One region of the Streptomyces sp. NPDC001348 genome, then DNA from elsewhere that is predicted to be linked to it. Evidence: riboswitches for the same ligand, from Rfam matches in the RefSeq annotation. Region 1 holds a riboswitch; each other region holds the start of a gene.
What was found. Region 1 has a riboswitch for cyclic di-AMP ahead of ACWC21_RS02525 (NlpC/P60 family protein). Riboswitches for the same ligand answer to the same signal wherever they lie in the genome.
Positions count from the first base shown of each region.

Region 1 (7,484 bases):
GCACGCAGCGCCCCGGTGACGTCGCTGCCGCCGTGCACGTAGGAGCCGAAGGGGCGGCCGCGCGTCTCGTCCAGGCACGGGTAGTAGATCTGGTCGAAGAAGTGCTTGAGCGCGCCGGAGACGTACCCGAGGTTGGCGGGCGTGCCGAGCAGGTATGCGTCGGCGGCGAGCACATCGGACGCCGTCGCGGTCAGGGCCGCACGACGGACCACGCGGACCCCCTCGATCTCCGGGGCCGTGGCCCCGGAGACGACGGCTTCGAACAGCGCCTGGCAGTTGGGCGAGGGCGTGTGGTGGACGATCAGCAGGGTGCGCACACCCGCACCCTGCCGCGGCCGCCCTCCGGCCGCAAGGCCACCGGGGACCGGCGGTGGCCGACGGTGGGCCGACGGTGGCCGACCACAATTGCGTACGACCTTGTCGGTGCCCTCGGTTAAGGTGACCGGCCTGGACAGAGGGGGGTTACGGCGTTGCGTGTCGACATGGGGGCCGTGCGGGGCCGAGTGGTTCCGGTCGTCCTGCTGGCGGCCGTGCTGGGCGGCTGCGCGGGATCGCCGGACGGCGAGGACGTGAGGTCGTCGCCGAGCGCGTCGACGACGGGCGGCGACTCCGGGACGGCGACCGGCGAGGTCACCGAGAGCGGCGGCAGGACGGGCGCCGCCGGTTCCGCCTGTGAGCTGCCCGTGACGTTCGATGTCGCCAAGGGCTGGAAGGCGAAGGCGATCGAGGCCGAGGCGGACGCGAGCGGGGCGGCCGGCGACCTCGCCGACGCGCTGCTCCACCAGGGCCCGGTCACCGCCGTGTGCGAGATCGACGCCAAGCCGGCCGGCCACATCGGCTTCCTGCGCGTCTGGAAGGGGAAGCCGGGCGGCGCCGACGCGCGCGCCGTCCTGCGGGCCTTCGTCGCGGCGGAGGACAACACGGGCAAGGAGAAGTACCGCGCCTTCAGGACGGGCGGTGTCTCCGGCGTCGAGGTCGACTACGTCTACACGAGCAAGCTCCTCGGGGAGTCGAAGAAGGAGACCGCCCTCGCGGTCACCACGCCGCACGGCCCGGTCGTGCTGCACCTCGGCGGGCTCGACACGGAGGAGCACGAGAAGATGCGTCCGGCGTACGAGTTGGCGAAGCGGACCCTGCGCATCGTGTGAACGCCGGGCCCGGCCGTCAGCACGGCCGGGTGGAGCGGCCCAGGTAGGTGAGGGGGCCGGGGTCCCGCACCGGGATCTCCTGGAAGCCGAGTCGGTCGTAGAACGCGCGAGCCGCGGTGTTGGCGGTCACCATGCCGAGGTGGACCGCGGGGGCCCCGCGCTCGTGCAGCGCGTTCAGCAGGGTGTCCATCAACCGGCGCCCGTAGCCGCGCCGCTGCCATGCCGGCAGCAGGTCGATGTGCAGGTGCGCGGGATGGGCGGCCAGTTCCGGCAGGAGCATCCGTTCGGGGCGGTGCAGCAGCGCCACCATCTCCTCGCTCGGCGTGCGCGGCGGCGCCGAGGGCCTCGGGTAGCGATCGGCCACCCGGGGGATCCACGTCTCCCGGAAGTTCTCGACGAACCGCTGCGTGTCCGCGGTCCCGACGACGTAGCCCACCGGCCGTCCCCGCCCGTCGTCCAGGACGAAGGCGAGTTCCGGCTCCAGGGCGCAGTACGGCTCGGCGAACAGGGTCGGCATCAGACGGTGGTCGGGATACAGGGCACGCGAGTCGCCGCCGTTGTGGGCGGTGCGGACGCATACGTCGGCGACGCCCGCACGATCCGACGGACGGTAGGGGCGAATACGGGGCATGGGGTCCATGAACGCCATCCTGACGCCTATGGAAGCGCTCCCACAACGCACGTCGCCGCCCGCGGACCGCACCGCCCCGGGCAACGCGCCGAGCGCACCGGGCCACAGGCGCAACCCCGCCTCGGGAAGGCCACCTTGGGTCCTCCGGCGGTTCAACTGACGCGCCCGCGAGGACGGTTTGAGCCGTCTTCACCAAATGATCACCAGCAGCAGGACGAATATCACAATTACGTATCGGACATTCCGCGCTTCAACCTTCACACCAGCCACACAAGTTGGTTAGGTTGGCGACCAGACCGCACGGCTCCCCCCGGCGAACCCCGCCGGGCCGCGCGGCCTCCGCCGAGTCCGGTGTCCCCGCGGGGCAGCCGGAGCCGGGGACCCAACCGACTTGGGGTGAATCGGCCCGACCGCCCGACGGGGCAGGGGTCGTAGGGCATGCCTTCCACCATCGACCGCCCGAACCCGACAGCTAACCCGGTAGGCGGAGCACGGAAGGAGTACGGCCCCCATGGCGCGCGAAAGCCGCGACGAGGTTCGGCAGCGAATCGACAGCCTTTACGACCAGACCGAGAACGCCACGGGGAACTTCAACGCGACCCGCGCGTCATCGGGGGGAACGCGCGGCCGGGGCGTACGCCTGCGCAGGCCGGACCGGGGTGCCGACCCCGGGCTGGACAACATCGCCCGGCAGTGGATGACGGGGGCGCGTTCCAAGCTGGGTCCCACCGTTCCCGCCGCGCTGCCCTCGGACCGGACGCCGTCCCGCACGTCCAGCGCCGGGCTGGACAATGTCGCCCGGGAGTGGATGACGGGGGCGCGTTCCAAGCTGGGTCCCACCGTTCCGGCGGTACTGCCCAAGGACCGGACGCCCAAGCGCTCGCCGGAGCGGCGCCCCGGCGCCATTGTCCCGATCCCGGAAGAGCTGCTGGAAGCGGCCGGGCGCTCCCTGCCTGAGCTGCCCGCCGGGCCCACCGGGCAGGGGGGCGGCCGTGCCGTACCGGAGCTGACCGCGCGCCCCAGAGCGGAACTGACCGCCGGGCCCGTCGCCGCGCTGCCCGCCGTGCCGGAGCCGCGGCGGGAGACGGCCCTGGCGCTGCCCGCTGCCGCGCCGCGGCGGTCCTCGCCGCTGGCTTCGAAGGGGAAGTACCAGCAGAAGCTCGCCGCGGCCCGGGAACTCCTCTCCCGCCGGATCGCACAACCCGACTCGTCCGCACCCCGCCCGGCGGCCGAGCCCGCCCGTCCCGCCATGCAGACCTGGCGCGGCGACCCGGAGCAGGCTCTTCAGCCCGAGGAGCACGAGTGGCTGCGCCGGCAGTGGTCCGGGCTCAGCGCGGGTCTGTCCGCCGTGGGCGGTGGTACCGCCGACGGAGGTGCGACAGGCGCGACGGCCGGTGCCGGCACGGCCGCTCCCGGGGGCGCGTTCCCCGGCGCCTCCCTGGGCGTCGCCGCCCAGGGTGCCGCCCCCATGACCGGCACCGGAAACTTCAGCGTTCCCAACCCCCTGACGGACAGCGGCTCCTTCGCGGTGCCCAACCCCGTCGCGGGCACCGGAACCTTCGCCGTCCCCAACCCGCTGACGGACAGCGGCTCCTTCGCGGTCCCCAACCCCGTCGCCGACAGCGGCTCCTTCACCGTCCCCAACCCTCTGGCGGACAGCGGCTCCTTCGCGGTCCCCAACCCCGTCGCCGGCACCGGCTCCTTCGCCGTCCCCAACCCCCTCACCGACAGCGGCTCCTTCGCCGTCCCCAACCCGCTGACGGACAGCGGCTCCTTCGCCGTCCCCAACCCCGTCGCCGGCACCGGAACCTTCGCCGTCCCCAACCCCCTCACCGACAGCGGCTCCTTCGCCGTCCCCAACCCTCTGACGGACAGCGGCTCCTTCGCCGTCCCCAACCCCGTCGCCGGCACCGGAACCTTCGCCGTCCCCAACCCGGCCGCAGGTGCAGGAGCCTTCGCCGTTCCCAACCCCGTCGCCGGCACCGGGACGGTCACCGCTGCCGCGCCCCTCACCAACACGGCGACCGTCACCGCGCCCGGCCCCGTCCCCGGCGCGGGTACCTTCAGCGCCCCCAACCCCCTGATGAGCGCTGGAGCGGTCATCGCCGCGCCCCCCGTGACCACCACCGGCGCCTTCGCCACCGTCAGCCCTCTCGCGGCGCCCACCCTCGCACCCGCCCCACCGGCCCCGGCCCCCACTCCCGCACCGGCACCCGCACCCGCACCCGCACCCGCACCCGCCGCGGCCCCTGCCCCGTTCGAAAGCAGGGCCGCGAAGGCGCTGGCCTTCGCCCGGGCACAGATCGGGCGGCCCTGTGTGTGGGGTGCGACCGGGCCGGGCTCCTACGACTGCTCGAGTCTGACCCAGGCCGCCTGGCGCACCGCGGGCGTGACGCTGCCGCGTGCCGCCCGGGAGCAGGCGGACGCCGGCACCCCGGTGACCCTGGGTGACGCACAGCCGGGGGACCTCGTGTTCTTCTTCGACGACGCGAGCCACGTCGGCCTGTACGTCGGCAACGGCATGATGATCCACGCGCCGGGCCAGGGCGCCTACATCCGCGAGGAGTCGGTCTACGGCGCCGGAGAGGCGGCGATTCAGCGCGTGATACGGCCGGCGTGAGAGCGCCCGCGCCAGCTCTCGTAGTGATCGAGCAGGGTCTCCTCGACCGGACGGTAGGTGAGACCCAGCTCGCGCACGCTCCGGCTGTTGTCCACGCGGAAACGGATGCCGAGGTGTTTGCGGATGTAGTCCTGGGTGAGACCGAAGGCCGGGCCCAGGACGCGCACCGGCCAGTGCGGCAGCGCGGTGCGCGGCAGACGGAGGTCGTGGGGACGGCGGGCGCGGATGACGCGTGACATCTCGTGGAAGGACGTCATGGTCTCGGCCGCGACGATGTAGCGGCCCTTCGCCGCCGGGTTCTCCGCGGCGAGGACGTGGGCGTCGGCGACGTCCCGCACGTCCGCCGTCGTGAAGCTGAAGTCCGGGGCGCCGTAGCAGAAGTAGCCCTTGAACAGCTCGTCGAGCAGGAAGAGACTGCCCGAGTCGGACGCCGGAGTGAGTGAGGGACCCAGGATCAGGCCGGGGTTGACGGACACCATCCGCCAGCGGTCCTGGGCCCGTTCGGCCTCCCACGCGATGCGCTCCGCGACGGTCTTCGCGTAGTGGTACGGGTTGTTCTCCACCGTGCTGGTGGTGTTGAAGTACTTCTCCGACAGCACCTGGCCGTCCATGGCGAGGACGTCCGCGTAGTCGCCGAACACGGCGCCGACCGTGGAGGTGAACACCAGCGTCCGCACGCAGCGCGTGCGCTCCACCGACGCGAGCACGTTGCGGGTGCCCCGCACGGCCGGGTCGACGACGTCCCGGCGGCCGTCCTTGATCTTCTCCGGCATGAGGAACGGCGACGCCACGTGGAAGACGACCGCACAACCCCGCATCGCCTCGTCGAACGAGCCCTCCTCGAGCAGATCGGCCTCGAACAGCGCCAGTTGTCCGGGAAAGGCCTCCTGCATCTCCCAGAGAGGCCGCACCTTCGCCGGGTTCGCGAGCCGGCGCACGGTCGCGTGCACCCGATAGCCGCGCTCCAGCAGCCGCCGCACCAGATGGCTGCCGACGAACCCGCTGCCGCCGGTCACCAGGACGGGCGCCGAACCGGAACCCACCATCACACCCCACCCCATAAGATCGGTTTATGAGCTCATAGAACGGACCCGCGTACTGAGTTAGGCGTACCTTAGTTTAGGCTTCCCGATCGAGTCGCCTGTCATCGCTCGAAGGGAACCTGATCATGCCGCGCCCGCTGCGGGTAGCCATAGTCGGAGCCGGCCCGGCCGGGATCTACGCCGCCGACGCCCTGCTCAAGTCCAAGGTGGCGGCCGAGCCCGGCGTGTCCATCGACCTCTTCGAGCGGATGCCCGCCCCGTTCGGCCTGATCCGTTACGGCGTCGCCCCCGACCACCCGCGTATCAAGGGCATCATCACGGCCCTGCACCAAGTGCTCGACAAGCCCCAGATCCGCCTCTTCGGCAACGTCGACTACCCGGCCGACATCAACCTGGACGACCTGCGCGCCTTCTACGACGCGGTGATCTTCTCCACCGGCGCGACGGCCGACCGCGACCTGCGGATCCCCGGCATCGAGCTCGACGGCTCCTACGGCGCGGCGGACTTCGTCTCCTGGTACGACGGCCACCCGGACGTGCCGCGCACCTGGCCGCTCGAGGCCGAGAAGGTCGCCGTGCTCGGCGTCGGCAACGTAGCCCTCGACGTGGCCCGCGTCCTCGCGAAGACGGCCGACGAGCTGCTGCCGACCGAGATCCCGCCGAACGTGTACGAAGGCCTGAAGGCCAACAAGGCCCTGGAGATCCACGTCTTCGGCCGCCGCGGCCCGGCCCAGGCGAAGTTCAGCCCGATGGAGCTGCGCGAGCTGGACCACTCCCCCAACATCGAGGTCATCGTCGACCCCGAGGACATCGACTACGACGAGGGCTCGATCGAGACCCGGCGCGGCAACAAGCAGGCAGACATGGTCGCCAAGACGCTGGAGAACTGGGCGATCCGCGACGTGGGCGACCGGCCGCACAAGCTGTTCCTGCACTTCTTCGAGTCGCCGTCCGAGATCCTCGGCGAGGACGGCAAGGTCGTCGGCCTGCGCACCGAGCGCACGGCCCTCGACGGCACCGGCAACGTCAAGGGCACCGGCCGGTTCAAGGACTGGGACGTCAGCGCGGTCTACCGTGCGGTCGGTTACCTCTCCGACAAGCTCCCCAAGCTGCCCTGGGACATCGACTCGGGCACGGTCCCGGACGAGGGCGGCCGGGTCATCGAGGAGAGCGGCGCGCACCTGCAGTCCACGTACGTCACCGGCTGGATCCGGCGCGGCCCCGTCGGCCTGATCGGCCACACCAAGGGCGACGCCAACGAGACGGTGGCCAACCTCCTGGACGACTTCGCGAACGCCCGGCTGCACACGCCCGCCTCCCCCGCCCCGGAGGCCGTCGACGCCTTCCTCGCCGAGCGGAACGTCCGGTTCACCACCTGGGAGGGCTGGTACCGCCTGGACGCCGCCGAGAAGGCGCTCGGTGAGCCGCAGGGCCGGGAACGCGTGAAGATCGTCGAGCGCGAGGACATGCTGCGCGAGAGCGGGGCGTGAAGCCCGGCGAGGACCGCGGGACGGGCCGGGTCAGCCGGTCGTGGCGGTGACGTCGCCGTTGACGGTGGTGAGGGACATACGGCGGCCGTCGGCCGCGGACGCGGTCGGAATCGCGACCGACGGACGTCCGTTCGCCGCCCGGGCCGTGACCCGGTAGGCCGGGGCGCCGTGCGGCAGCGCGACGCGGACCGAACCGTTGGTGGTGGCCGCCGCGACCGTGGCCGGCGCGGTGGCGCAGTCGAGGTCCACGTCGCCGTTGACCGTTCCGGCCCGCAACCGCCCCGCCTCGAGGGCGGTCGCGCGCACCGAGCCGTTGCGGGTGGCAAGCCGCACGACGGCCCCCTCGCGGCCGGAACGGGTCACCGTGACATCACCGTTGACGGTCGTCAGGTCCAGCGCGCCGGACACCCCCGCGGCGTCGATGCCGGCGTCGCGTGCGGAGACGGTGACGGCCGTGCCCGCCGGGACGTCCACCTCGGGCAGGCGGGGGCACCGGGCCGCCCGGTCGCCGTGCGGCGGGCAGGACAGGTCCAGCACCCAGGTGTCGCCGTG
Region 1 covers NZ_JBSFIK010000002.1:154,496-161,979, forward strand. The annotation lists gene ACWC21_RS02510 (flavodoxin family protein) at 1-317, opposite strand, end outside; gene ACWC21_RS02515 (lipoprotein) at 483-1,148, shown strand; gene ACWC21_RS02520 (GNAT family N-acetyltransferase) at 1,165-1,788, opposite strand; cyclic di-AMP (ydaO/yuaA leader) riboswitch at 2,110-2,282, shown strand; gene ACWC21_RS02525 (NlpC/P60 family protein) at 2,291-4,399, shown strand; gene ACWC21_RS02530 (NAD-dependent epimerase/dehydratase family protein) at 4,375-5,445, opposite strand; gene ACWC21_RS02535 (FAD-dependent oxidoreductase) at 5,568-6,932, shown strand; gene ACWC21_RS02540 (DUF4097 family beta strand repeat-containing protein) at 6,963-7,484, opposite strand, start outside.

Region 2 (7,484 bases), on a different contig from region 1:
GCAGCGGGTCCTGTCGCTCAACTACTCGCCGCTGACCCGGGACATCCGTGTCGCGGCGGAGCTGCTGGGCCGGCACATAGAGGAGGTCTGCGAACGGACCGGCAGCTCCCGGGTCGACGTGGTGGGCCACAGCCTCGGCGGGCTGATCGCGCGCTACTACGTGCAGCGGCTCGGCGGTGACCACCGCGTCCGTACGCTGGTGACGCTGGGCAGCCCGCACGGTGGCACCCGGGTCGTTCCGCTGGCGAACGCGCACCCGATAGTGCGCCAGATGCGCCCGGACTCGGAGCTGATCGAGGAGCTCACCCGTCCGGCACCCGGCTGCCGCACGTATTTCGTCAGCTTCTGGAGCGACCTCGACTCCTTGATGGACCCGCTGGAGACCGCCCGCATCGATCATCCCGACCTGATGGCCGTGAACGTGCCGGTGACCGGGATCGGGCATCTCGCCCTGCCGGTGCACCCGGCCGTGGCGGCCGGGATACGGCAGGCCCTCGACAGCGAGCAGCCGGTGGCGGGGGCCGCGAAACACCGGAACGGACTCACGGTCGCTTCCTGAATCCCGTCCCGCCCCAGGGTGCCGGGGCGATGCGACGGCCGTCCGGATGGTCTGTTCGCCCTTCCGGACGGTCCGTTTGCCCTCGGGAAAGCCATTCAACGTCGAACATTCTTCGAACACAAAGCCAAACCCGCGTCCATCGTCCGCCGAAACACGGCCGAATGCCCGTTTCCTGCGAGCCTGAAACCGGCCGAAGATTGTCGCGCCCGCGTACCGCCGGGTACAGTCGCCGCACTGCTCTGCCAGCCCCTGTTGTCGAGGCGAAAGAGAAGTTGGTGAACGACCGTCACCCGTCGGGGGCGATGACCACCCCGGCTCCGGCTTCCGACGCCGCCTCGGCGCACTACGCGACCCACGGCGGCCAGGAAGCCCAGTACGGCGACTTCACCACGTACGACGCGTACGGCGCCACCGGTGAGACCGGCGGCCACGCCACCGCCACCTTCGAGTCCGACCCGCTCTTCGGTAACCTCCCGGGCCAGGACCACACCACCGGCGCCTACGACACCACGCAGTGGGCGACCGGCGGCCACCAGAGCGGGCACTACGACCCGTACGCCGGCGGGCACCACGCCACCTACGACTCCGGCGCCTACGACACCACCGCCTGGACCACCGGCCACCAGCAGCCGGCCGGCATCCCGCACCAGGCCACGTCCCCCGACGTCAGCGGGCAGTGGGACGCCAACGCCTGGCTCCAGCCCGACCAGTCCGCGGGCGGCGCCGACCCCACCCAGCAGTGGGAGTGGGGCACACAGGCCTTCGACACCGGCGCGTACGACGCCACGCAGTGGAACTCCGACGGTACCGCCGCGGCCACCGAGCCCGAGCAGCAGCCCGAGCCCTTCGACCAGCCCTTCGACCAGCAGGCGACCGCCACCTTCGAGCAGCTCCCTTACCAGGAGGCCGCCGAGGAGCCCGTCGCCGAGGACGGCGATCCGTCCGGTACCGGTGAACTGCCCACCGTCGCCCCGCTGCTCGACGGCCAGGAAGAGATCACCCCGGCCGCGTCCCGGCCGGGTTCCCGCAGCGCGGCCCGTTCCCGCCGCAAGAGTCCCCCCAAGCGCTCCGCGCTGCTGACCGTCGCCGTGCCCTCGGTGTGCGTGATGGGCGTGGCGGGGATCGCCGCCGCATCCGTCGGCAGCCTGACCGACGACGGGAGCAAGGACACCACGGCCACCGCTTCGGACGCCCATGCGGTGAAACCGTCCGTCGCCAACAGCAAGCTGGACAGCCAGCTCAGGACCCTCTCCGCGGGCGCCGACGACTTCGCCGACCGGGCCAGCCGGACGCAGGAACGCATCGACCTCAAGGCGCAGCAGGAAGCCGAGAAGAAGAAGGCGGTCGCCGAGGCGGCCCGCAAGGAGCGGCTGCGCCCCAAGTACGTCCTCCCGGTCACGCAGAAAGGGCTCAGCGCCTATTTCGGCCAGGCGGGCGTGAACTGGATGTCGGTGCACACCGGCATCGACTTCCCCGTCTCGTACGGCACGACGGTGATGGCGGCGACCGACGGCACCGTGACGACGAAGTGGAACAGTGCCTACGGCAACATGCTGATCCTCACGGCGAAGGACGGCACGCAGACCTGGTACTGCCACCTCTCCAGGTACCAGGTTCCCTCCGGAACGACCGTCAAAGCCGGGCAGCCGATCGCGTACTCCGGGAACTCCGGCAACTCCACCGGCCCGCATCTGCACTTCGAGGTCCGGCCGGCCGGCGGAGCGCCCATAGACCCCCTGCCGTGGCTGCGCAGCCACGGGCTGGACCCGACCTAGGTTCCCGGGGGCCGGGCCCCGGGAACCCCGGCGCCGGCTACGGCTCGCCCACCGCTACGGCTCGCCCACCGGCTACAGCTTCTCCACCGGCGCGTAGCGCAGCAGCAGCCGCTTCGGCTTGGTGTCTCCGAAGTCGATCGTCGCCTCCGCGTTGGCACCCGTGCCCTTCACCGCCACGACCGTGCCGAGCCCGAACTGGTCGTGCGTCACCCGGTCCCCGACGGACAGGGCCACCACCGGCTTCTCCGAGGTCCGGCGCGTGGCGAAGCCGGAGGCGCCCGCCGCCGAGGAGCGCGAGCGGGACGACGACAAAGAGGCCGCCACGCCGGACACCGGCCCGGAGGACACCGGGGCCGGCGCTCCCTTCCGCTTCCAGTCCACGTGGGCGGGCGGGATCTCCTCCAGGAAGCGGGAGGGCGGGTTGTACGACGGCTGGCCCCACGCGCTGCGCATCGCCGAGCGGGTCAGGTACAGCCGCTCCCGTGCACGCGTGATGCCGACGTACGCCAGGCGCCGCTCCTCCTCCAGCTCCTTGGTCTGGCCGAGGGCGCGCATGTGCGGGAAGACGCCGTCCTCCATGCCGGTCAGGAACACCACCGGGAACTCCAGGCCCTTGGCGGTGTGCAGGGTCATCAGCGTGATGACGCCGTCGCCGTCCTCCTCGTCCGGGATCTGGTCGGAGTCGGCGACCAGGGCGACCTGCTCCAGGAAGTCGGACAGCCCCACCGACTCGCCCTCACCGCGTTCCTGCTCGAATTCGAGCGCCACGGCCGCGAGTTCCTGGAGGTTCTCGATGCGGGTCTCGTCCTGCGGGTCGGTGGAGGCCTGCAACTCGGCCAGGTAGCCGGTGCGTTCGAGGACGGCTTCCAGGACGGTCGCCGGGCCCGCGCCGGACTCGACGATCGTACGGAGTTCCTCCAGCAGCACGTTGAACCGCTTGACGGCGTTCGTCGACCGCGCCGCCATGCCGTACGCCTCATCGACCCGCTTCAGCGCCTGCGGGAAGCTGATCTTCTCCCGCTGGGAGAGGGCGTCGATCATCGCCTCGGCACGCTCGCCGATGCCGCGCTTGGGCACGTTGAGGATGCGGCGCAGGGGCACCGAGTCCTCCGGGTTGGCCAGGACCCGCAGGTAGGCCAGGACGTCCCGGACCTCCTTGCGCTCGTAGAAGCGGACCCCGCCGACCACCTTGTAGGGCAGGCCGACGCGGATGAAGACCTCTTCGAAGACACGGGACTGGGCGTTGGTGCGGTAGAAGACGGCGACGTCGCCCGCCTTGGCCTCGCCGGCGTCCGTGAGGCGGTCTATCTCGTCGGCGACGAACTGCGCCTCGTCGTGCTCGGTGTCGGCCACGTACCCCGTGATGCGGGCGCCGGTACCGGCGTTGGTCCACAGGTTCTTGGGGCGGCGGGACTCGTTGCGCTCGATGACGGCGTTGGCCGCGGAGAGGATCGTCTGGGTGGAGCGGTAGTTCTGCTCCAGCAGGATCGTCGTCGCGTCCGGGTAGTCCTCCTCGAACTGGAGGATGTTGCGGATGGTCGCGCCGCGGAAGGCGTAGATGGACTGGTCGGCGTCACCCACCACGCACAGCTCGGCGGGCTGGAGGTCGTCCGGGCCGGGCGGTACGTCCACCGGGTGCTCGGCGGTGCCGACGAGCTCGCGGACGAGGGCGTACTGGGCGTGGTTGGTGTCCTGGTACTCGTCGACGAGGACGTGGCGGAAGCGGCGGCGGTAGTGCTCGGCGACGTCCGGGAAGGCGCGGAGCAGGTTGACCGTCGTCATGATCAGGTCGTCGAAGTCGAGGGCGTTGGCCTCGCGCAGCCGCGACTGGTAGAGGGCGTAGGCCTGGGCGAGGGTCTTCTCGAAGCCGTCGGTGGCCTGGGCGGCGAAGTCCTCCTCGTCGATCAGCTCGTTCTTGAGGTTGGAGATCTTGGCGCTGAAGGACTTCGGCGGGAAGCGCTTCGGGTCCAGGTCCAGGTCACGGCAGACCAGGGCCATCAGACGCTTGGAGTCGGCGGCGTCGTAGATCGAGAACGACGACGTGAAGCCGAGCTTCTTGCTCTCCCGGCGCAGGATGCGCACGCATGCGCTGTGGAAGGTCATCACCCACATGGCGTTGGCGCGCGGGCCGACGAGCTGCTCGACGCGCTCCTTCATCTCGCCGGCGGCCTTGTTGGTGAAGGTGATCGCCAGGATCTGGCCCGGGTGGACGCCCCGTTCGCCGAGCAGGTGGGCGATGCGGTGGGTGAGCACACGGGTCTTGCCGGAACCGGCGCCTGCCACGATGAGCAGCGGGGAGCCGGAGTGGACGACGGCGGCGCGCTGGTTCTCGTTCAGCCCCTCCAGGAGCGCGGCCGCGTCGACGGCCGGCCGGTGGGCGCCGTCCCGGTAGTAGGAGTCCCGGTCCGGCGGCACGTCGAACTTCCCACCGAACAGATCGTCCGGAACCGGTTCCGGAGCGTGATCGTCCTCGGGCGGCGGCGGAGGCTCCTCCTCGTGCCCGCGAGGGGCCTGGAGGTCCGCCAGGAAGCTGTCGTCAAAGAGGCTGCTCATCGCTCTCCGAGTCTAGGGCGCCCCACCGACAACCGGCCGCCGCCCCGGAAAGATGACCGGCCCTCCCGTTGCTCACGGTCCGGAGCGGCACCGTCACCTCGACGAAAAACCTTACGTAAATCATAAGATCTATCGGGCATAACGTGCATCAACCTTCACATGAGCCACACGAGTTGGCTACCGTGCCTGGCAGGCCGCACGACCCCCACCGGCGAACGTCGCCGGGCCGCGCGGCCTCCGTCGAGTCCGGCGCGCGCCCCCACGCCAGCCGGAGCCGGGGACCCACACCGAGACCTGGGGTGAATCGGTCCGTTCTCCCTCAAGGACGAGGACCGTAGGGCAACCCTTCCGAACCACCCGCCCGAACCCGACAGCTAACCCGGTAGGCGGAACACTGGAAGGAGTCGCCTCCGTTGGCGTCGCACCGCAAGCGTCCCTCGGGTACGGGAGTCGCGGGCATCCGCAAGCCCGCCCTCGCCACCGCCGCCCTCACCTCGGTCGCCCTGCTCTCCCAGCCTGCCGAAGCCGCCCCCTCCGCCGACGGCAGACCGAGCCTGGAGGAGGTCGAGAAGAAGGTCGACTCCCTCTACCGCCAGGCGGAGTCGGCGACCGACAAGTACAACGCGGCCAAGGAGAACACCGGGAAGCAGCGCAGACGCGTCGACTCCCTGCTCGACGAGGTCGCCAAGCGCACGGAGAAACTCAACAAGGCGCGCGAGAAGCTGGGCTCGTTCGCCGCGGCCCAGTACCGGACCGGGGCCGCCGCCCCCGACACCGCCACCTTCCTGCTCGCGGACACCCCGCAGGACTACTTCGACCAGACCCAGCTGATGAGCCGGCTGACCTCCCGGGAAAAGGGCGCGGTCGACGACTACGTCACCGAGCAGTCCGCGACCATGAGGAAGCGGCAGGAGGCCACCGCGAGCCTCGAGACGCTGACCGAGTCGCAGAACGAGCTGCACACCGCCAAGGCCACCGTCCAGAAGAAGCTCGCCACCGCGCGCGAACTGCTCTCCACACTGACGGCCCAGGAGAAGGCCCGGCTCGCGGCGATCGAGAAGCGGCAGCGGGAGGAGGCCGCGCGCAAGGCGGCGGAGCTCGCGCAGCAGCAGGCGGCCGAGCGGGCGGCCGACCAGGACACCGGCACCGGCGCGTCCCCCTCCACCTCTCCCTCCGCCCCTCCTTCCGCATCCCCTTCGACGTCCACGGATGCGTCGTCCTCGTACGCCACCAAGGCCGCGAAGGCGATCGACTTCGCCCGCGCCCAGATAGGCAAGCCCTACGTGTGGGGCGCCACCGGCCCCGGCTCCTACGACTGCTCCGGTCTGACCCAGGCCGCCTGGAGGGCCGCCGGCGTCAGCCTGCCGCGCACCACCTACGACCAGGTCGACGCCGGCACGACGGTCCCCCTCGTCGACGCCCGGCCCGGTGATCTGGTCTTCTTCTACGACGACATCAGCCACGTCGGCATCTACGTCGGCAACGGCATGATGATCCACGCCCCCAAGCCCGGCGCCTACGTCCGCGAGGAGTCGATCTACTACGGCGGCGAATCGATCATTCACAGCGTGGTGCGACCGGCCTGAGCCACCGGGCCCCTGGCATCGGGCCCATGCCCGGCTCCTCCTCACCCCTGCGCGTCTGGTGGGCCCGGCGTTCACCGGCGGGCGGTGCCGCCGTGATGGCGACCGGGATCGTGTCGGTGGGGTTGCTGCTCGCGGGCCACGCGGTGCTGTCGCGGATCGCCCTCGGGGTGGCGTGTGCCGCCTGGCTGGGGTTCGCGGCAGCCTTCACCGCCCGACTGGTGTTCGAGCGGGAGCGGTGGGCGGCGGAGGCGGAGACGCCGGGCGCGCTCACCGCCGTCGCCGGCACCGCGGTGCTGGGGACCCGGTTCTCCCTGCTCGGCCGGCACGCCCTTGCCGAGGCGCTGCTCGCGCAGGCGGCCGTGCTCTGGCCCGTACTGCTCGCCCCTGCCCTACGGCACTGGGGGCGGCGCATGCCGGGGACGGCGTTCATGGGCTGCGTGGCCACCCAGGCGCTCGCCGTGGCGGCGGCCGTGCTGGCCGAGGCGACGTCGACGGCGTGGCTCGCGCACACGGCGCTGGTGCTCTTCTGGCTGGGACTGCTGTTCTACGCGCCGGCCCTGGCCCGGTTCGATCCGCGGCAGGTGGTCGAGGGCGCCGGGGACCAGTGGATCGCGGGCGGCGCGCTCGCCATCTCGGCGCTGGCCGGGGCGCGGCTGATCGCCGCCGACGGCCCGCACCTGTATCTGTGGAGCGGCGACGACCGGGACGTCCTGCGTACCGTGACCGTCGCACTGCTCGTGCTGGACCTGACCTGTTACGCCGTCCTGCTGCTCGCGGAGGCGGCCCGGCCGCGGCCGGGCTACGACGTGCGCCGCTGGTCGACGGTGTTCCCGATGGGGATGACGGCGACCGCCGCGCTGTCCGTCGGCGCCGCCCTGGGGATCCCGTGGCTGCGCGGCCCGGGGGTGGTGCTGGTGTGGATCTCGGTGGCCGCGTGGCTCGCGACCGTCGTCGGCGCGATCACGTCCACAGCACGGCGATGAAGATGTTCGTCATGGTGAGCAGGCCCAC
Region 2 covers NZ_JBSFIK010000038.1:80,666-88,149, forward strand. The annotation lists gene ACWC21_RS31645 (esterase/lipase family protein) at 1-559, shown strand, start outside; gene ACWC21_RS31650 (peptidoglycan DD-metalloendopeptidase family protein) at 835-2,334, shown strand; gene pcrA (DNA helicase PcrA) at 2,407-4,887, opposite strand; cyclic di-AMP (ydaO/yuaA leader) riboswitch at 5,140-5,292, shown strand; gene ACWC21_RS31660 (NlpC/P60 family protein) at 5,301-6,473, shown strand; gene ACWC21_RS31665 (tellurite resistance/C4-dicarboxylate transporter family protein) at 6,500-7,456, shown strand; gene ACWC21_RS31670 (hypothetical protein) at 7,434-7,484, opposite strand, start outside.
Region 2: linked by a shared signal. The riboswitch ahead of ACWC21_RS31660 (NlpC/P60 family protein) and the one ahead of ACWC21_RS02525 (NlpC/P60 family protein) in region 1 are both predicted to bind cyclic di-AMP.

Region 3 (7,484 bases), on a different contig from region 1:
ATCGTTGCCGGAGACGTCGGCGCGGTTGCCGGACGACACGAAGGTGGACACGCCCGTGACGCCGGTGACCCCTCCGCCGCGCCGGTGCAGCCGGGACAGCAGTGCGATGCCGATGGCACCGGACTGGGCGAACAGCCCGATGCGGCCGGGGCGCGGCATCTCGGGGGCGAGGGAGGCGTTGAGCCGGACGTCCGGCGAGGTGTTGATGATCCCGAAGGCGTTGGGCCCGATGATCCGCATGCCGTACGTGCGGGCCTGCCTGACGAGCGCTCGCTGCCGCTCGCGTCCGTCGGGCCCGGCCTCCGCGTACCCGGCGGAGACCACGACGAGGCCCTGCACACCGTGCTCGCCGCACTCGGCGACCACCTCGGGCACGTGCTCGGCGGGCACGGCCACCACGGCCAGGTCCACGGGGCCGTCGACGTCCCGCACCGAACGGTGCGCGGGCACGCCGTCGACCTCCTTCAGGTCCTCGGGGAAGGCCCGGTTCACGGCGTACAGGTGTCCGGTGTAGCCGGCGGCCCGGATGTTGCCCAGGACACCGCGCCCCACGCCCCCGGGCGTGCGGCCGACGCCGACCACGGCGACCGCCCCCGGCACCAGCAGCCGCCGGACCGAACGGGCCTCGGCACGCTGCTCCCGCGCCTGCTGGACGGCGAGCGAGCGGTCCGTGGGTTCGAGGTCGAACTCCAGGCGTACGACGCCGTCTTCGAAGCTGCGTTTCTGGGTGTACCCGGCGTCCGTGAACACCTTGATCATCTTGGTGTTGGCGGGCAGCACCTCGGCGGCGAACCGGCGGATACCGCGCTCGCGCGCGACGGCCCCGATGTGTTCCAGCAGGGCGGAGGCGACCCCGCGGCCCTGGTGCGCGTCCTGCACCAGGAAGGCGACCTCGGCCTCGTCGGAGGGCGCGGAGGCGGGCATGCCGTCGGCGCCGATGCGGTCATAGCGTACGGTGGCGATGAACTCGCCGCCGACCGTGGCCGCGAGTCCCACCCGGTCCACAAAGTCGTGGTGCGTGAAGCGGTGGACGTCCTTGGCGGACAGGCGCGGGTACGGAGCGAAGAAGCGGTAGTACTTCGACTCGTCCGAGACCTGTTCGTAGAAGCTGACCAGCCGGTCGGCGTCATCGACGGTGATCGGCCGGATGCGCGCGGTACCGCCGTCGCGCAGCACCACGTCCGCCTCCCAGTGGGCGGGGTACTCGTGCCGGTCCTGCCGGTCCGCCGGGGTCTGCATGGGCCCCAGAGTACGGCTCGCGTCCGACAGCGGCGCGAGGCAGTCTGTGGAGGACGGTGTCGGATCGAGGCCGCGATCCGACACCGGCTCCGGACGGGACGAAGCACCGTCCGGGGACGCTTCGTGAATATGGGAAACTGGTCTAGACAACAGAGCGGTCTAGGCAACACCGAGAACTGAAGGGCAGCAACACATGGCTGAGCGCCGCGTCAACGTCGGCTGGGCCGAGGGCCTCCACGCCCGCCCCGCCTCCATCTTCGTCCGAGCCGCCACGGCCGCAGGCGTGCCGGTGACGATCGCCAAGACCGGCGGCACTCCGGTCAACGCGGCCTCCATGCTGGCCGTCCTCGGCCTCGGCGCCCAGGGCGGCGAGGAGATCGTGCTCGCCTCCGACGCCGAGGGCGCGGACGCCGCCCTGGACCGTCTGGCGAAGCTGGTCTCCGAGGGGCTCGAGGAGCTGCCCGAGACCGTCTGAACCACGGACCGCGCAGAACGGCGGAGCCGCGTCGCCCCTTTCGGGCGGCGCGGCTCCGCCGTTTCACCTGGAATTCTCCGCACACCAGGAATTCGAGCACGGAAAATACACCCCGCCGAATTGTTCTTCTTTGTATACGGTGCCCGTGTTAATTCCGCAGGCTCGGCATGTTTACGGCTTGTTGCGAAGCCCTCACACGTTCCGGGCGGTCGGCGGTGCCCGGGAAACGCAGCCGGTGGGCGGCCGTCGCCCGCTCGGTGTGCAGCGCCGTGATCGCCCGCGCGCGCTCGCCGTCGCCGCGCGCCACCGCGTCCACGATGGCGCCGTGCTCCACCCAGGACTCCACCGGGTCGGCGGGTGCCTCCACCGCGTACATCCAGGCGATCTTGTGCCGCAGCTGGGTGAGCACGGAGGTCAGCGCGTGGCTGCCGGAGGCCTGGGCTAGCGTCTCGTGGAACCAGCCGCCCAGGGAGCGCAGGTCCTCGCTGCTGCCCCTGCGGGCCCGCTCCTGGCCGAGTCTCACCAGGCCGCGCAGCACCTTGAGATGGGCCTCCGTGCGCCGCTGGGCGGCGCGGGCGGCGCCCAGCGGCTCCATCAGCACGCGCATGTCCAGCAGGTCGGCGGCCTCCTGCTCGGTCGGTTCGGCGACGCACGCGCCCGCGTGCCGCCGGGTCACCACGAAGCCCTCGGCCTCCAGGGTGCGCAGGGCCTCCCGGACGGGGACGCGCGAGACGCCGTAGCGGCGGGCGAGGAGTTCCTCGGTGAGCCGGCTGCCGCGCGCGTAGACACCGGCCACGATGTCGTCCCGGATCGCCGTGCATACCGAGTGCGCCGGAATACGCATACCGACCTCCGCCATAATCCCCGTGAAACGCCGCCGACTGACGCCCGTTCCGTGACTCTATTCCAATGCGTGCGAATTTCCGACGGCGGGCCGGAATCCATGGAGTTTTTTTGGACAGTGAAGGCCGGTGCAGAGGTGCGGAAACCACGAAAGCCCCGGCTCTCGGGCCGGGGCTTCGGGTGGGGGGGTGGATCTCGGGGTTCCTGGGGGCGATTCGGGTCAGACGTTCACGCCGTGCTTGCGGAGGTAGGCGATGGGGTCGACGTCCGAACCGTAGTCCGGGCCGGTGCGGGCCTCGAAGTGGAGGTGCGGCCCGGTGGTGTTGCCGGTCGAGCCGGACAGACCGATCTGCTGGCCCGGGGTGACCTTCTGACCGACCGAGACGCCGATGGACGACAGGTGGCCGTACTGGGTGTACATGCCGTCGGCCATCTTGATCACGATCTGGTTGCCGTACGCCCCGCCCCAGCCGGTGGACACCACGGTGCCGGAGCCGACCGCGTGGACGGCGGTGCCGCTCGCGGCGTGGAAGTCGATACCGGTGTGCGAGCCCGACGACCACAGGGAGCTGCTGGCCTGGTAGCCGGTGGAGACGTACGAGTCGGTGATCGGCGCGACGAACGCGTTCAGCCGCTTGCGCTCGGCCGCACGGGCCGCCCGTGCCTTGGCCTCCTGGGCCGCCTCGCGTGCCTTCCTCGCCTGCTCGGCGGCCTTCTTGCGCGCGGCCTCCTCGGCCGCCTTCAGCTGGGCGGCCTCCTTCTGGGCGGTGGCCTGGGCGTCGATCTGCTCGGGGACCGAGTCGCTGATGGTGATGACCGGGGTGAGGGCGGTCTGCTCGGGCGCGGGCGCGGGCTCGGCGGCGAGCGCCGGGGCGGCGAGGGCGCCGATCGCGCCCGTGGTGGCGAGGGCCGCGACGCCCGCGGCGCGGGCGGTGGTGCGGTGCATCCGGCTGGGACGGCGGTGCTTCCCGGTGGCGCGGGTGAACGCCATGAAGTGGCTGGTCCTTTCCTTCCTTCTCGCCTACCGGGTTAGCTGACGGGTTCGGAGCAGGAAGGTCTCCTACGGACCCCCTCGCGGTGTGCGCGGGCGTCCGATTCACCCCAAGGGACGATGGGTCCCCGGCTCCCCTGGCTCGCGCCGTACGGGGACTCGGCGATGACTGTCCGGTGCCGCGGGTGCGGCGCGATGCCTGACGAACAGCCCGGACGACGCTAAGCGGCGCGCCTTTCAATCCTCAAACGCGACAGGGTTTTTGTAGCGCATCCCACAGGGCAGACAGGCAACCTCTGCCTCAATTCGGACATCCTGCGAGGACTTTCGGGAACACCGTGGGGCCCTGGCGATCCATCGGTCACCAGGGCCCCACGCGCGCGTGCCGCTGCCGCGACCGCCGCTCGGCTGCCGTTCCCGCCGAGCCCTGTCGGCTACTCGGCGGCCACGACGGAGACCTCGCCGACGCCGAGCGCCTCGACGGGCTCCTTGATCTGCGCCGCGTCCCCGACCAGGACGGTCACCAGACGGTCCACCGGGAAGGCGTTGACGACCGCCGCGGTCGCCTCCACCGTGCCGGTGGCGGCGAGCTGCCGGTAAAGCGTCGCCTGGAAGTCGTCGGGCAGGTGCTGCTCGACCTGGTCGGCCAGCGTGCTCGCCACGGCGGCGGCCGTCTCGTACTTCAGCGGCGCCACCCCGACGAGGTTCTGCACGGCCACGTCGCGCTCCGCGTCGGTGAGCCCCTCGGCGGCGAGCGTGCGCAGCACCGTCCACAGGTCCTGCAGCGCGGGACCGGTGTTCGGGGTGTCAACGGAGCCGCTGATGGCGAGCATCGAGGCGCCGTCGCCCTCGGGGCCGGACCTCAGAACCTGCCCGAACGCGCGCACACCGTAGGTGTAGCCCTTCTCCTCGCGCAGCACACGGTCGAGGCGGGAGGTGAGGGTGCCGCCGAGGCAGTAGGTGCCGAGCACCTGGGCGGGCCACACCCGGTCGTGCCGGTCGGGGCCGACGCGGCCGATGAGCAGCTGGGTCTGGACGGCGCCCGGGCGGTCGACGATGACGACGCGTCCGGTGTCGTCGGCGGTCACCGGCGGCACCGGGCGGGGCTGGGCCGAGGAGCCCTGCCAGACGCCCAGGGTCTCGCCGAGCAGTGCGTCCAGATCGATGCCGGTCAGGTCGCCCACCACCACGGCGGTGGCGGTGGCGGGCCGCACGTGCCGGTCGTAGAAGGCGCGGACGGCCGCCGAGTCGATCTTGGCGACGGTGTCCTCGGTGCCCTGGCGCGGCCGGGACATCCGCGAGGTCGGCGGGAAGAGCTGCCGGGACAGCTCCTTGGCTGCGCGGCGGGAGGGGTTGGCCAGCTCGTGCGGGATCTCGTCGAGACGGTTGCGCACCAGCCGCTCGACCTCGTCGTCGGCGAACGCGGGCGCCCTGAGGGCGTCGGCCAGCAGCCCGAGCCCCTTGGCCAGGCGGGAGGCGGGAACCTCCAGGCTGAGGCGGACGCCGGGGTGGTCGGCGTGCGCGTCGAGCGTGGCACCCGCCCGCTCGAGCTCGGCGGCGAACTCCTCCGCCGAGTGCTTGTCGGTGCCCTCGGAGAAGGCCCGCGCCATGATCGTGGCGACGCCGTCCAGGCCGGCCGGCTCCGCGTCCAGGGGCGCGTCCAGGAGCACCTCGACGGCGACCACCTGCTGGCCGGGGCGGTGGCAGCGCAGGACGGTCAGACCGTTGTCGAGCGCGCCGCGCTCGGGGGCCGGGAACGCCCACGGCCTGGCCTCGCCCGCCTGGGGCTGCGGGTGGAACTCCATAGCGGCGAGCTCGCTCACTTGCCGGCCTCCTCGTTCTGGTCGCCTGCGTCCACGGTTGCCTCGGACTCCGGGTCCTCGGGTACGTCCACGTCCTCGGCCTGCTCGGCGGCCTCCGCCGAGACCGGCTCGTAGACGAGCACCGCGCGGTTGTCGGGGCGCAGGCGGGCCTTGGCGACCTCCTGGACCTCCTCTGGGGTCACCTCGAGGACGCGCTGGACGGCCGTGAGGGCGAGCTGCGGGTCGCCGAAGAGGACCGCGTACCGGCACAGTTCGTCGGCGCGGCCCGCGACCGTGCCCAGCCGGTCCAGCCACTCGCGCTCCAACTGGGCCTGGGCGCGCTCCATCTCCTCGGGGGTGGGGCCCTCCTCGGCGAACCGGGCGAGCTCCTCGTCGATCGCGCTCTCGATGACCGGCACCTCGACGTCGCCGGAGGTCTTCACGTCCAGCCAGCCCAGGGAGGGCGCCCCGGCCAGCCGCAGCAGCCCGAACCCGGCCGTGACCGCGGTGCGGTCCCGTCGTACGAGCCGGTTGTAGAGGCGGGAGGACTCGCCGCCGCCGAGGACGGTGAGCGCCAGGTCGGCCGCGTCGCACGCGCGCGTGCCGTCGTGCGGGAGCCGGTAGGCGGCCATCAGGGCGCGCGCCGGGACCTCCTCCACGACGACCTCGCGCAGCTGTTCCCCGATGACCTCCGGCAGCGAGCCGTCGCGCGGCTGGGGCTTGCCGTCGTGGGAGGGGATGGAGCCGAAGTACCTCTCGACCCAGGCGAGGGTCTGCTGGGGGTCGATGTCCCCGACGACGGAGAGGACGGCGTTGTTCGGCGCGTAGTAGGTGCGGAAGAACGCGCGCGCGTCCTCCAGCGTCGCCGCGTCCAGGTCCGCCATGGAGCCGATCGGTGTGTGGTGGTAGGGGTGGCCCTGCGGGTAGGCCAGGGCGGTCAGCTTCTCGAACGCGGTGCCGTACGGGACGTTGTCGTAGCGCTGCCGGCGCTCGTTCTTGACGACGTCGCGCTGGTTCTCCATGGACTCTTCGTCGAGGGCGGCCAGCAGCGAGCCCATGCGGTCGGCCTCCAGCCAGAGCGCGAGCTCCAGCTGGTGGGCGGGCATGGTCTCGAAGTAGTTGGTGCGTTCGAAGCTGGTGGTGCCGTTCAGCGAGCCGCCGGCGCCCTGCACCAGTTCGAAGTGGCCGTTGCCCTTCACCTGCCCGGAACCCTGGAACATCAGGTGCTCGAAGAGGTGAGCCAGACCGGTACGTCCCTTGACTTCGTGGCGGGAGCCGACGTCGTACCAGAGGCAGACCGCCGCGACGGGGGTCAGGTGGTCCTCGGAGAGCACCACGCGCAGACCGTTGGCCAGCCGGTGTTCGGTCGCTGTCAGGCCCCCGGAGCCTGCCTCGGCCGTGGTCGTGTGACCCATGGGCATGTACGTCCCTTCGCTCGCGGAGGCGGTCGTGAAACCGCGGTGTTCCTGCCGGTCCTGCCACCATATGCAAGCGTGCGCACGCCGGGCGAAGTTCCCGCGGGACGTACGCCGACAGCGGATCGCGTAGCCTGCGGGCAGCCCTGCCGCGGACGGGGCCTGTCCGGTACTCCCCCGGGGCCGGACCGGACCGCGCGGCACCGGGTCACGGCCCGCGCTGTCAGTGCCGCGGTCCACAATGGTCAGCGTCATATCCCGTCAACCGCTTCAGCAAGAGCGAGCCGAAGGGTGAGCGACCCGTAGGCGAGCGACCAGAAAAGAGGAGCCGGCAGCGATGGCCCGCCGCAGCACGAAGACCCCGCCGCCCGACGACTCGTACGAGGAGAGGATCCTCGACATCGACGTCGTGGACGAGATGCGTGGCTCCTACCTCGAGTACGCGTACTCGGTCATCTACTCGCGCGCCCTGCCGGACGCCCGCGACGGCCTCAAGCCCGTGCACCGCCGCATCGTCTACCAGATGAACGAGATGGGTCTGCGCCCCGAGCGCGGGTACGTGAAGTGCGCCCGGGTCGTCGGCGACGTCATGGGCAAGCTCCACCCGCACGGCGACGCGTCGATCTACGACGCGCTGGTGCGCATGGCGCAGCCCTTCTCCATGCGCGTGCCCCTGGTGGACGGCCACGGCAACTTCGGCTCGCTGGGCAACGACGACC
Region 3 covers NZ_JBSFIK010000027.1:116,204-123,687, reverse strand. The annotation lists partial or broken gene ACWC21_RS26375 (bifunctional acetate--CoA ligase family protein/GNAT family N-acetyltransferase) at 1-1,239, opposite strand, end outside; gene ACWC21_RS26370 (HPr family phosphocarrier protein) at 1,433-1,714, shown strand; gene ACWC21_RS26365 (GntR family transcriptional regulator) at 1,863-2,558, opposite strand; gene ACWC21_RS26360 (M23 family metallopeptidase) at 2,778-3,548, opposite strand; cyclic di-AMP (ydaO/yuaA leader) riboswitch at 3,562-3,723, opposite strand; gene ACWC21_RS26355 (M16 family metallopeptidase) at 3,983-5,371, opposite strand; gene ACWC21_RS26350 (M16 family metallopeptidase) at 5,368-6,771, opposite strand; gene ACWC21_RS26345 (DNA gyrase/topoisomerase IV subunit A) at 7,103-7,484, shown strand, end outside.
Region 3: linked by a shared signal. The riboswitch ahead of ACWC21_RS26360 (M23 family metallopeptidase) and the one ahead of ACWC21_RS02525 (NlpC/P60 family protein) in region 1 are both predicted to bind cyclic di-AMP.

Region 4 (7,484 bases), on a different contig from region 1:
GCTAGACCTTGCTCGGGGTCGACCGGTTGGGGTCAGCCCTTGGAGATCGCGCCCTTGAAGCGCGGGAACGCGCTGCGGCCCGCGTACACCGCCGCGTCGTCGAGGATCTCCTCGATGCGCAGCAGCTGGTTGTACTTGGCGACGCGCTCGGAGCGGGCCGGGGCGCCGGTCTTGATCTGGCCGCAGTTGGTGGCGACGGCCAGGTCGGCGATGGTGACGTCCTCGGTCTCGCCGGAGCGGTGGGACATCATGCACTTGAAGCCGTTGCGCTGGGCCAGCTCGACGGCGTCCAGGGTCTCGGTCAGCGAGCCGATCTGGTTGACCTTGACCAGCAGGGCGTTGGCGGTGCCCTCCTCGATGCCGCGGGCCAGGCGCTCCGGGTTGGTGACGAACAGGTCGTCGCCGACCAGCTGGACCTTGTCGCCGAGCTTGTCGGTGATGACCTTCCAGCCGGCCCAGTCGTCCTCGAACAGCGGGTCCTCGATGGAGACCAGCGGGTAGGAGGCGACGAGCTCCTCGTAGTACTCCGTCATCTCGGCGGCGGAGCGGGACTTGCCCTCGAACTCGTACTTGCCGTCCTTGTAGAACTCGGACGCGGCGACGTCGAGCGCGAGCGCGATCTGCTCGCCCGGGACGTAGCCGGCCTGCTTGATCGCCTCGAGGATGAGGTCGAGGGCGGCGCGGTTGGACTCCAGGTTCGGGGCGAAGCCGCCCTCGTCGCCGAGACCGGTGGACAGGCCCTTGGACTTCAGGACCTTCTTCAGGGTGTGGTAGACCTCGGCACCCCAGCGCAGCGCCTCGGAGAAGGACTCCGCGCCGATCGGGGCGATCATGAACTCCTGGATGTCCACGTTGGAGTCGGCGTGCGAGCCGCCGTTCAGGATGTTCATCATCGGCACCGGCAGCAGGTGCGCGTTCGGGCCGCCCAGGTAGCGGAAGAGGGGGAGGTCGCTGGCCTCGGAGGCGGCGTGGGCGACGGCGAGCGAGACACCGAGGATGGCGTTGGCGCCGAGCGAGCCCTTGTTGTCGGTGGCGTCCAGGTCGAACATCGCCTGGTCGATCAGGCGCTGCTCGGTGGCGTCGTAGCCGACCAGCTCCGGGCCGATCTGCTCGATGACGGCGAGGACGGCCTTCTCCACGCCCTTGCCGAGGTAGCGGTTGGGGTCACCGTCGCGGAGCTCGATGGCCTCGAAGGCGCCCGTGGAGGCGCCGGACGGGACGGCGGCACGACCGGTGCTGCCGTCGTCGAGGCCGACCTCGACCTCGACCGTGGGGTTGCCTCGGGAGTCCAGGATTTCCCGGGCTACGACGACGTCGATGGACGGCACGAGCATCTCCTTCTTGGATGTGACGCTGGAAGTGCGGGGCTGGTGTGCCTTGCGACTAGAGCCTAACCGTCCCCGGGGCGTCGGCAGCCGACCGACCGTCCCGTGGACACGGTGACCGTACACATTGTTCCTTGCCGGAACAAAGGGTGAGGCGAAGAGGAACCCGGAGGGAACGAAAAACCCCGCCCCGGTGCGTACGGGGGAACACGCACCGGGGCGGGGTGCCCGTGAGGGCGGCAGGCCCTCATATGACCGCCACTGTGGGGGCCGCGGCCATGAGGGCGCTGTGGTTCGGATACGAGCCAGGTGTCACTTCAGGTGCAGCTGCTGACCCGGGTAGATGACGTTGGCGTCGTCGATGATGTCCTTGTTGAGCTGGAACAGCTTCTCCCAGCCGCCGGCGACGTGGTGCTTCGCGGCGATCGAGCTGAGGGTGTCACCCGTGACGACCTTGTACTCGCCGTCGCCCTTCTCGACCTTCTTGCCGGTCGGGGTGGTGACGGTCTTCTTGGGCGTCGACCGCACCTCGGAGCGGTTGGCGGCCTGCTGGTCGGTCGAGCGGGTGGTGGTGCCGTTCGACGAGGAGCCGGCGGAGCTCGACGAGCCGCTGGAGCTGCTCGAGCCGCTGTACGTGGCGCCGGACAGTCCCTTGCCGCAGACCGGCCAGGCACCCTTGCCCTGTGCGGCGAGGACCTTCTCGGCGACGGAGATCTGCTGGGCCTTGGAGGCCTGGTTGGCCTGGGGGGCGTACTGGGTGCCGCCGTAGGCGGCCCAGGTGGAGGCGGAGAACTGCAGGCCGCCGTAGTAGCCGTTGCCGGTGTTGATGGACCAGTTGCCGCCGGACTCGCACTGGGCGACCGCGTCCCACTCGGAGGCGGTGGCGGCGGAGGCGGTGCCGGACGCCATCAGCGGGGCGGCGACGGCGGCGCCGGTGACACCGGCGACAGCGATGGCGCGGACGGCCTTGGACGGACGACGGTGCATGCCCTTGCCGGAAAACAGCATGGATCGATCCCCTCACCGACGCCTGCGAGGTGAGCTGTCGGGTTCGGGCCGGTTGAGTTGCCCGGCCGCACCTCGCGTGGTTCTCGTGCGAGACGCGGCTCCACCCCTAGCCGTTCCCGTCGGTCTGTCGACCTTCGGGCCCGGCGCCTACCTTGGGTCCCCCGCTCCTGCCTACGGCGCTTGACGCGACGACTGTTCCCGGGCGGCCGCTGGCAGGATTCGGCGTTGCGGCAGCCGGGGCCCGCGTTGGCGAGCGGTCATGACCGTAGACACGCGATCCGTCGAATTTCAAAGACGATCAGGGCTTCTGAGACTCATCCCACACTTTCACCAAACCGGACATCAAGCCCAAAAGGGGTCGTCAAGTCTCCCCTGTATCAACCGTTTTGAGTGCTGAGTTCCAGCGTCTGACCGGGGGCGATGTTATTCGGGTCGGTCCCGATGGCGTCCTTGTTGGCGGAGTAGAGCGCCCGCCAACCGCCCTCGAGGTCAAGGGAGTCGGCGATGGAGGCAAGGGTGTCGCCGGTGCGGACGGTGTAGCCGCGTGCGGCGTGACGGCCGGAGGAAGGGGTCGTCCGGCTTTTTGTCACGTTTTCATCCGCGATGTCACCCCGATGGCGGCCACCACTGATCGCCCCGGTGTCGACGAGGCTCCAAGAACCTCCGCTCTGCCACGAATTGTCCGAGTCGTCAGCCTCGGGGCTCGCCGCGGACGCACCGCCACCGCTCTGCGCATCCCCGGAGCCGGCGGATGTCGACTTGTCCGAATCATCCGACTTGCCGGAGCCGGAGGAACGGCCCGCGGCGTCGGCACCCTTGCCCGAATCCGGCGAGGGCGAGGCGTCCGGCGAGGAGCCGGAATCGGGCGACGCGGACGAACCGGACGAGGAATTCGGGGAATCCGAAGAATTCCCGGACGCAGAACCCTCGGAACCGGAGGAACCGGATGAACCGGAGGAACCGGAGGAGTCGACGGAACCGGATGATCCGGAGTTTCCGACGCCCGTGTCGACGTCCACCGAACCGGAATTCGACGTGAGACCGGAAAGCAGGGCACAGGTGGCCCAGGGCTTGGTGCCCCGGTCGGCGAGGATCTTCTCGGCGACGGCGATCTGCTGGGAGCGACTGGCCTCTTCGGGGCTGGCGGCGTAGTCCAGACCGCCGTGGCCGTCCCAGTCGTCCTGGGAGATCTGCAGGCCGCCGTAGTAGCCGTTGCCGGTGTTGGCGCTCCAGGATCCGCCGCTCTCGCAGTCGGCGACCTTGTCCCACGTGGTCCCGTCGGCCGCGTTCGCGGCGGATGCGCCCAGCAGCGGGATGGCGATTGCGGAGCCGGTCACTCCGGCCGCGACGAGGAGAGCCGGAGCCTGACGGGGGCGACGGTGGCGACCGTTCCCGGAGAGCATGCGGTGACCTTTCGCAAGACAGCGGTGACCAGCGCGGCGAATACCGTGAGGGACCGCGCTGACGAGTGAACGTATCGGCAGACGATCACTTGTCACAAGTTAATGCCGCGCAGATCACGTGAAGATCACAGAGTTGAACACCGGTCACTTCTTGTGATGGCTGTACTGCTTTTCAGCCGATTGCGGGACGGGGTGTGAACTCCACGGGCAAGGTGCGTAGTCCACGCATGATGAGTCCGCCGCGCCAGCGCAAATCGGTTTCTTCCACCGCGAGTCGGAGGTCGGGGACACGGGTGAGGAGGGTGGCGAGCGCGGTCTGGGCCTCCAGCCGGGCGAGCGGGGCGCCGAGGCAGTAGTGGATGCCGTGGCCGTAGCCGAGGTGCTGATTGTCACGGCGTGCGAGGTCGAGGACGTCCGGGTCGGCGAACCGCTCGGGATCCCGGTCCGCCGCCGCCAGCACCACGAGGACGGGGTCGCCGGGTGCGATGTCCTGTCCGCCGATGGTGAGGGGCCGGGTGGCGAATCGCCAGGTGGCCAGCTCCACCGGGCCGTCATAGCGCAGGAGTTCCTCGACCCCGGTCTCCAGCAGGTCCCGTTCACCGCGTTCGAGGGAGGACTGCAGCCGCTGCCGCTGTGCGGGGTGGGTGAGAAGGGCGTACGTGCCGTTGCCGATCAGGTTGACCGTGGTCTCGAAACCGGCGAACAGAAGGATGAACGCCATGGCGGCGGCCTCGTTCTCGGTGAGGTGCTCACCGTGGTCGGAGGCGCGGATGAGACCGGAGATGAGGTCCTCGCCCGGGGCCGGCTCGGCCGGGAGCGCCTCCCGCTTCTTGTGGATCAGCTCGGCCAGGTAGCCCCGCATCTTCTTCACCGACCGTGCCACGCCGCCCCGCGGGCCCCCGCCGTGCCGGATCATCATCCCCGCCCAGTCCCGGAAGTCGTCCTGGTCCTCTCCCGGGACGCCGAGCAGGTCGCAGATGGCGTAGATGGGGAGCGGGAAGGCGAACTCGTGGATGAGGTCGGCGGAGCCCTTCGTGACGAACCCGTCGATGAGGTGGTCGGTCAGCTGCTGCACGCGCGGCGCGAACTCGGCGACCCGGCGAGGCGTGAAGGCCTTGGAGACGAGTCTGCGCAGCCGGGTGTGGTCCGGCGGGTCGATGTTGAGCAGATGCGTCATCAGCTCGGCCTTGCGTTCGCCCGGGATCCCGGTCTTGCCCTTGGCGTGCTCCGGCTCGTCGTGGTGCGCCGGGTTCTTCGACAGCCGCTGGTCGGCCAGGGCCTGCTTGGCGTCGGCGTACCGGGTGACCAGCCAGGCCTCCACCCCGCTGGGCAGCTTCGTCCGGCGCACGGGCGCGTGCTCCCGCAGCCAGGCGTAGGCCGGGTAGGGGTTGCCGGCGAACTCCCAGGTGAACAGCTCGGGAGCGGGCGCTTCGGGGACTTCCGGGGGGCGGGGCTGGTTGGTCACCCCCTGACGGTATCCGGCTTCTCGGCCCGCGCCCGCGGCGTGCCCCCCGGTCGCTAACCGACGCCCTCGGCGACCCGTATCGCGTCCCGGTAGGCCCGCGCGGCCGCCCGCAGCGCGGCCTCCGGGTCCACGCCGTCCGACTCCGCCCGGACCGCCAGTGCCAGCAGGTCGTAGCCGATGCCCTCGCCCTGGGGCAGGGGCACGTCCAGGCCCGCGGTGCGCACGCGGGAGGAGAGTTTCGCGGCGAGGGCGAGGCCGGGCTGGCCGAGGGGGATGCCCTCCGTCACCGAGGTGCGCCGCTTCTCGACCGCCTTGGTGCGCAGCCAGTGCTCCTTGACCTCCTCGGGCGTCTCGGCCGTCGCGTCGCCGAAGACGTGGGGATGGCGGTGGATGAGCTTGGCGACGATGCCGCCGGCCACGTCGTCGACGGAGAACGGGGCCTCGGCGTCCTCCTCGGCTATGCGGGCGTGGAAAACGACCTGGAGCAGGACGTCGCCCAGTTCCTCCCGCAGTTCCTCACGGTCGCCCGCCTCGATCGCCTCGACGAGTTCGTACGCCTCCTCGATGCCGTACTTGGCCAGACCCTCGTGGGTCTGCCGGGAGGACCAGGGGCATTCGGCGCGGATACGGTCCATGACCTGGACGAGGTCGAGGAGACGGGCACCGGGCAGGTCGTAGGAGGCGGGGAGCAGCTCCAGCTCCGGCATGGCGACGCGGCCGGTGCCGGCGAGGCGGGCCAGGCCGTCCGTGAGGGCCGGCTCGCCCTCGCCGGTCGCCACGACCACCACCGTGCGCCCGCCGGCGCAGGCGTCGACGAGTTCCTGGGCGGTCGGGGCGGCCTCGTCGACGGATACCCCGGCCTCACGCAGATGGGGCAGCTGGGGATGCGCGCCGTCCGCGCAGAGCACGCGGTCTGCGGCGCGCAGCACCTGCCAGGCGGGCCAGGACAGCAGGCCGGGGGCGACCCGGTGGCTGGTGGTGAGCAGGACGATCCGGCCGGGGGCCGTGTCCGGGCCCGGTGCCTGGGTGTCTTCGAGGCTGGTGGTGTTCACGCTTCGAACGTAACGCACGCCTGCCGGTCACCTCCCGCGTTGTCCACAGGGTGTGGGTGATGATCGGTTCGTATGACCGTCCTGGTGGCGGCCTGCTGACCGTCCCGGTGCCGGCCTACGCCGTCTCCTGCGCCCCGCCCGCCGTGACGTCCCGCACCCACGGGGTCTTGGCGTCCACCCGGCTGCTCTTCTGCACGTCCCAGGTGCCGTAGCGCGGGTTGAGGTCGACGTGGAGTTCCTCGGACGCGGTGGACAGCGCCTTCCAGAACGCGGGGTCCGTGGTCTGCGTACCGAGCTTGCCGGCGAGCTTCGTCGCCTCGACCTGGAGGCGCAGATTGTCGTCGAGGCGCTTCGGCGCGATGCCGTACTTCTGCAGCCAGGTCGCCTCCAGCCCCTTGGAGCCGCCCGCCTGCTGCTCCAGGCGGGCGCGCATCTGCTGGACCTCCAGACGGCTGACCGTGACGCCCTGGTCCTGCGCCGCGCGGTGCAGGACCTGGTCGAGGACCATGTTGTGCAGGGTGTCGCGGGTGAGGCTGCTGGTGGCGGCGAGGACCTGCTGGTACTGCGTCTCGTCCGGCACCGCGGCCTTCTGCGCCTGGCGCACCTCGTTCACCCGGCTCTCCAGTTGGGCGACGGTGATCCGCTGTCCGCCGACGACGGCCGCCGCGCCCGGGTGCGCTTCGTCTCCGCACGCGGTGAGCAGGGGGGCCGCGGCGACGATCGCGGCGGACAGGACGAGCGCGGTGCGACGGCGGCGGTGCAAGGGAACCTCCCGAGGAGATTGCAATAACAGGTGCGGCGCGCAGCGCCTCCACCAGGGGTGGTGGTCGGGCGACGGGCGGGCGCACAAAGTCTTGCGGTGATCGATGGTAGGCAGTGGGCAAGCTCTGGCCAACCCATTCGACCAACGATTCGCGTGCTCTTCGGGCACCGTCGCGCCGCCCCGGCGGTGCGGCCCGTCAGCCGGTGATGGCCACCGGCGCGTCCCACGCGTCACGGTCGACGGTGATCGTGACGCCGCCGTGCGTCTCCTTGCTGTTGACCATGTACTGGTGGGCACGGCTGTGCCCGGTGAACTGGGTGGACCCCCACGGCCAGTCCGCCGTCGTGGTGTTCTGCTTGTCCCACAGCGCGTACCAGAGGTTGCCCGGCAGGTCCGTCCTGTCGGCGGCGCCGGCGACGGCCCACGTGATGTATCTGCGCTTCCTGGACTGCCGATGGCTCGACATGT
Region 4 covers NZ_JBSFIK010000019.1:86,109-93,592, forward strand. The annotation lists gene eno (phosphopyruvate hydratase) at 33-1,334, opposite strand; gene ACWC21_RS21110 (transglycosylase family protein) at 1,638-2,333, opposite strand; cyclic di-AMP (ydaO/yuaA leader) riboswitch at 2,338-2,522, opposite strand; gene ACWC21_RS21115 (transglycosylase family protein) at 2,711-3,736, opposite strand; gene ACWC21_RS21120 (cytochrome P450 family protein) at 3,909-5,201, opposite strand; gene ACWC21_RS21125 (nucleoside triphosphate pyrophosphohydrolase) at 5,255-6,253, opposite strand; gene ACWC21_RS21130 (SurA N-terminal domain-containing protein) at 6,369-7,016, opposite strand; partial or broken gene ACWC21_RS21135 (glycoside hydrolase domain-containing protein) at 7,213-7,437, opposite strand.
Region 4: linked by a shared signal. The riboswitch ahead of ACWC21_RS21110 (transglycosylase family protein) and the one ahead of ACWC21_RS02525 (NlpC/P60 family protein) in region 1 are both predicted to bind cyclic di-AMP.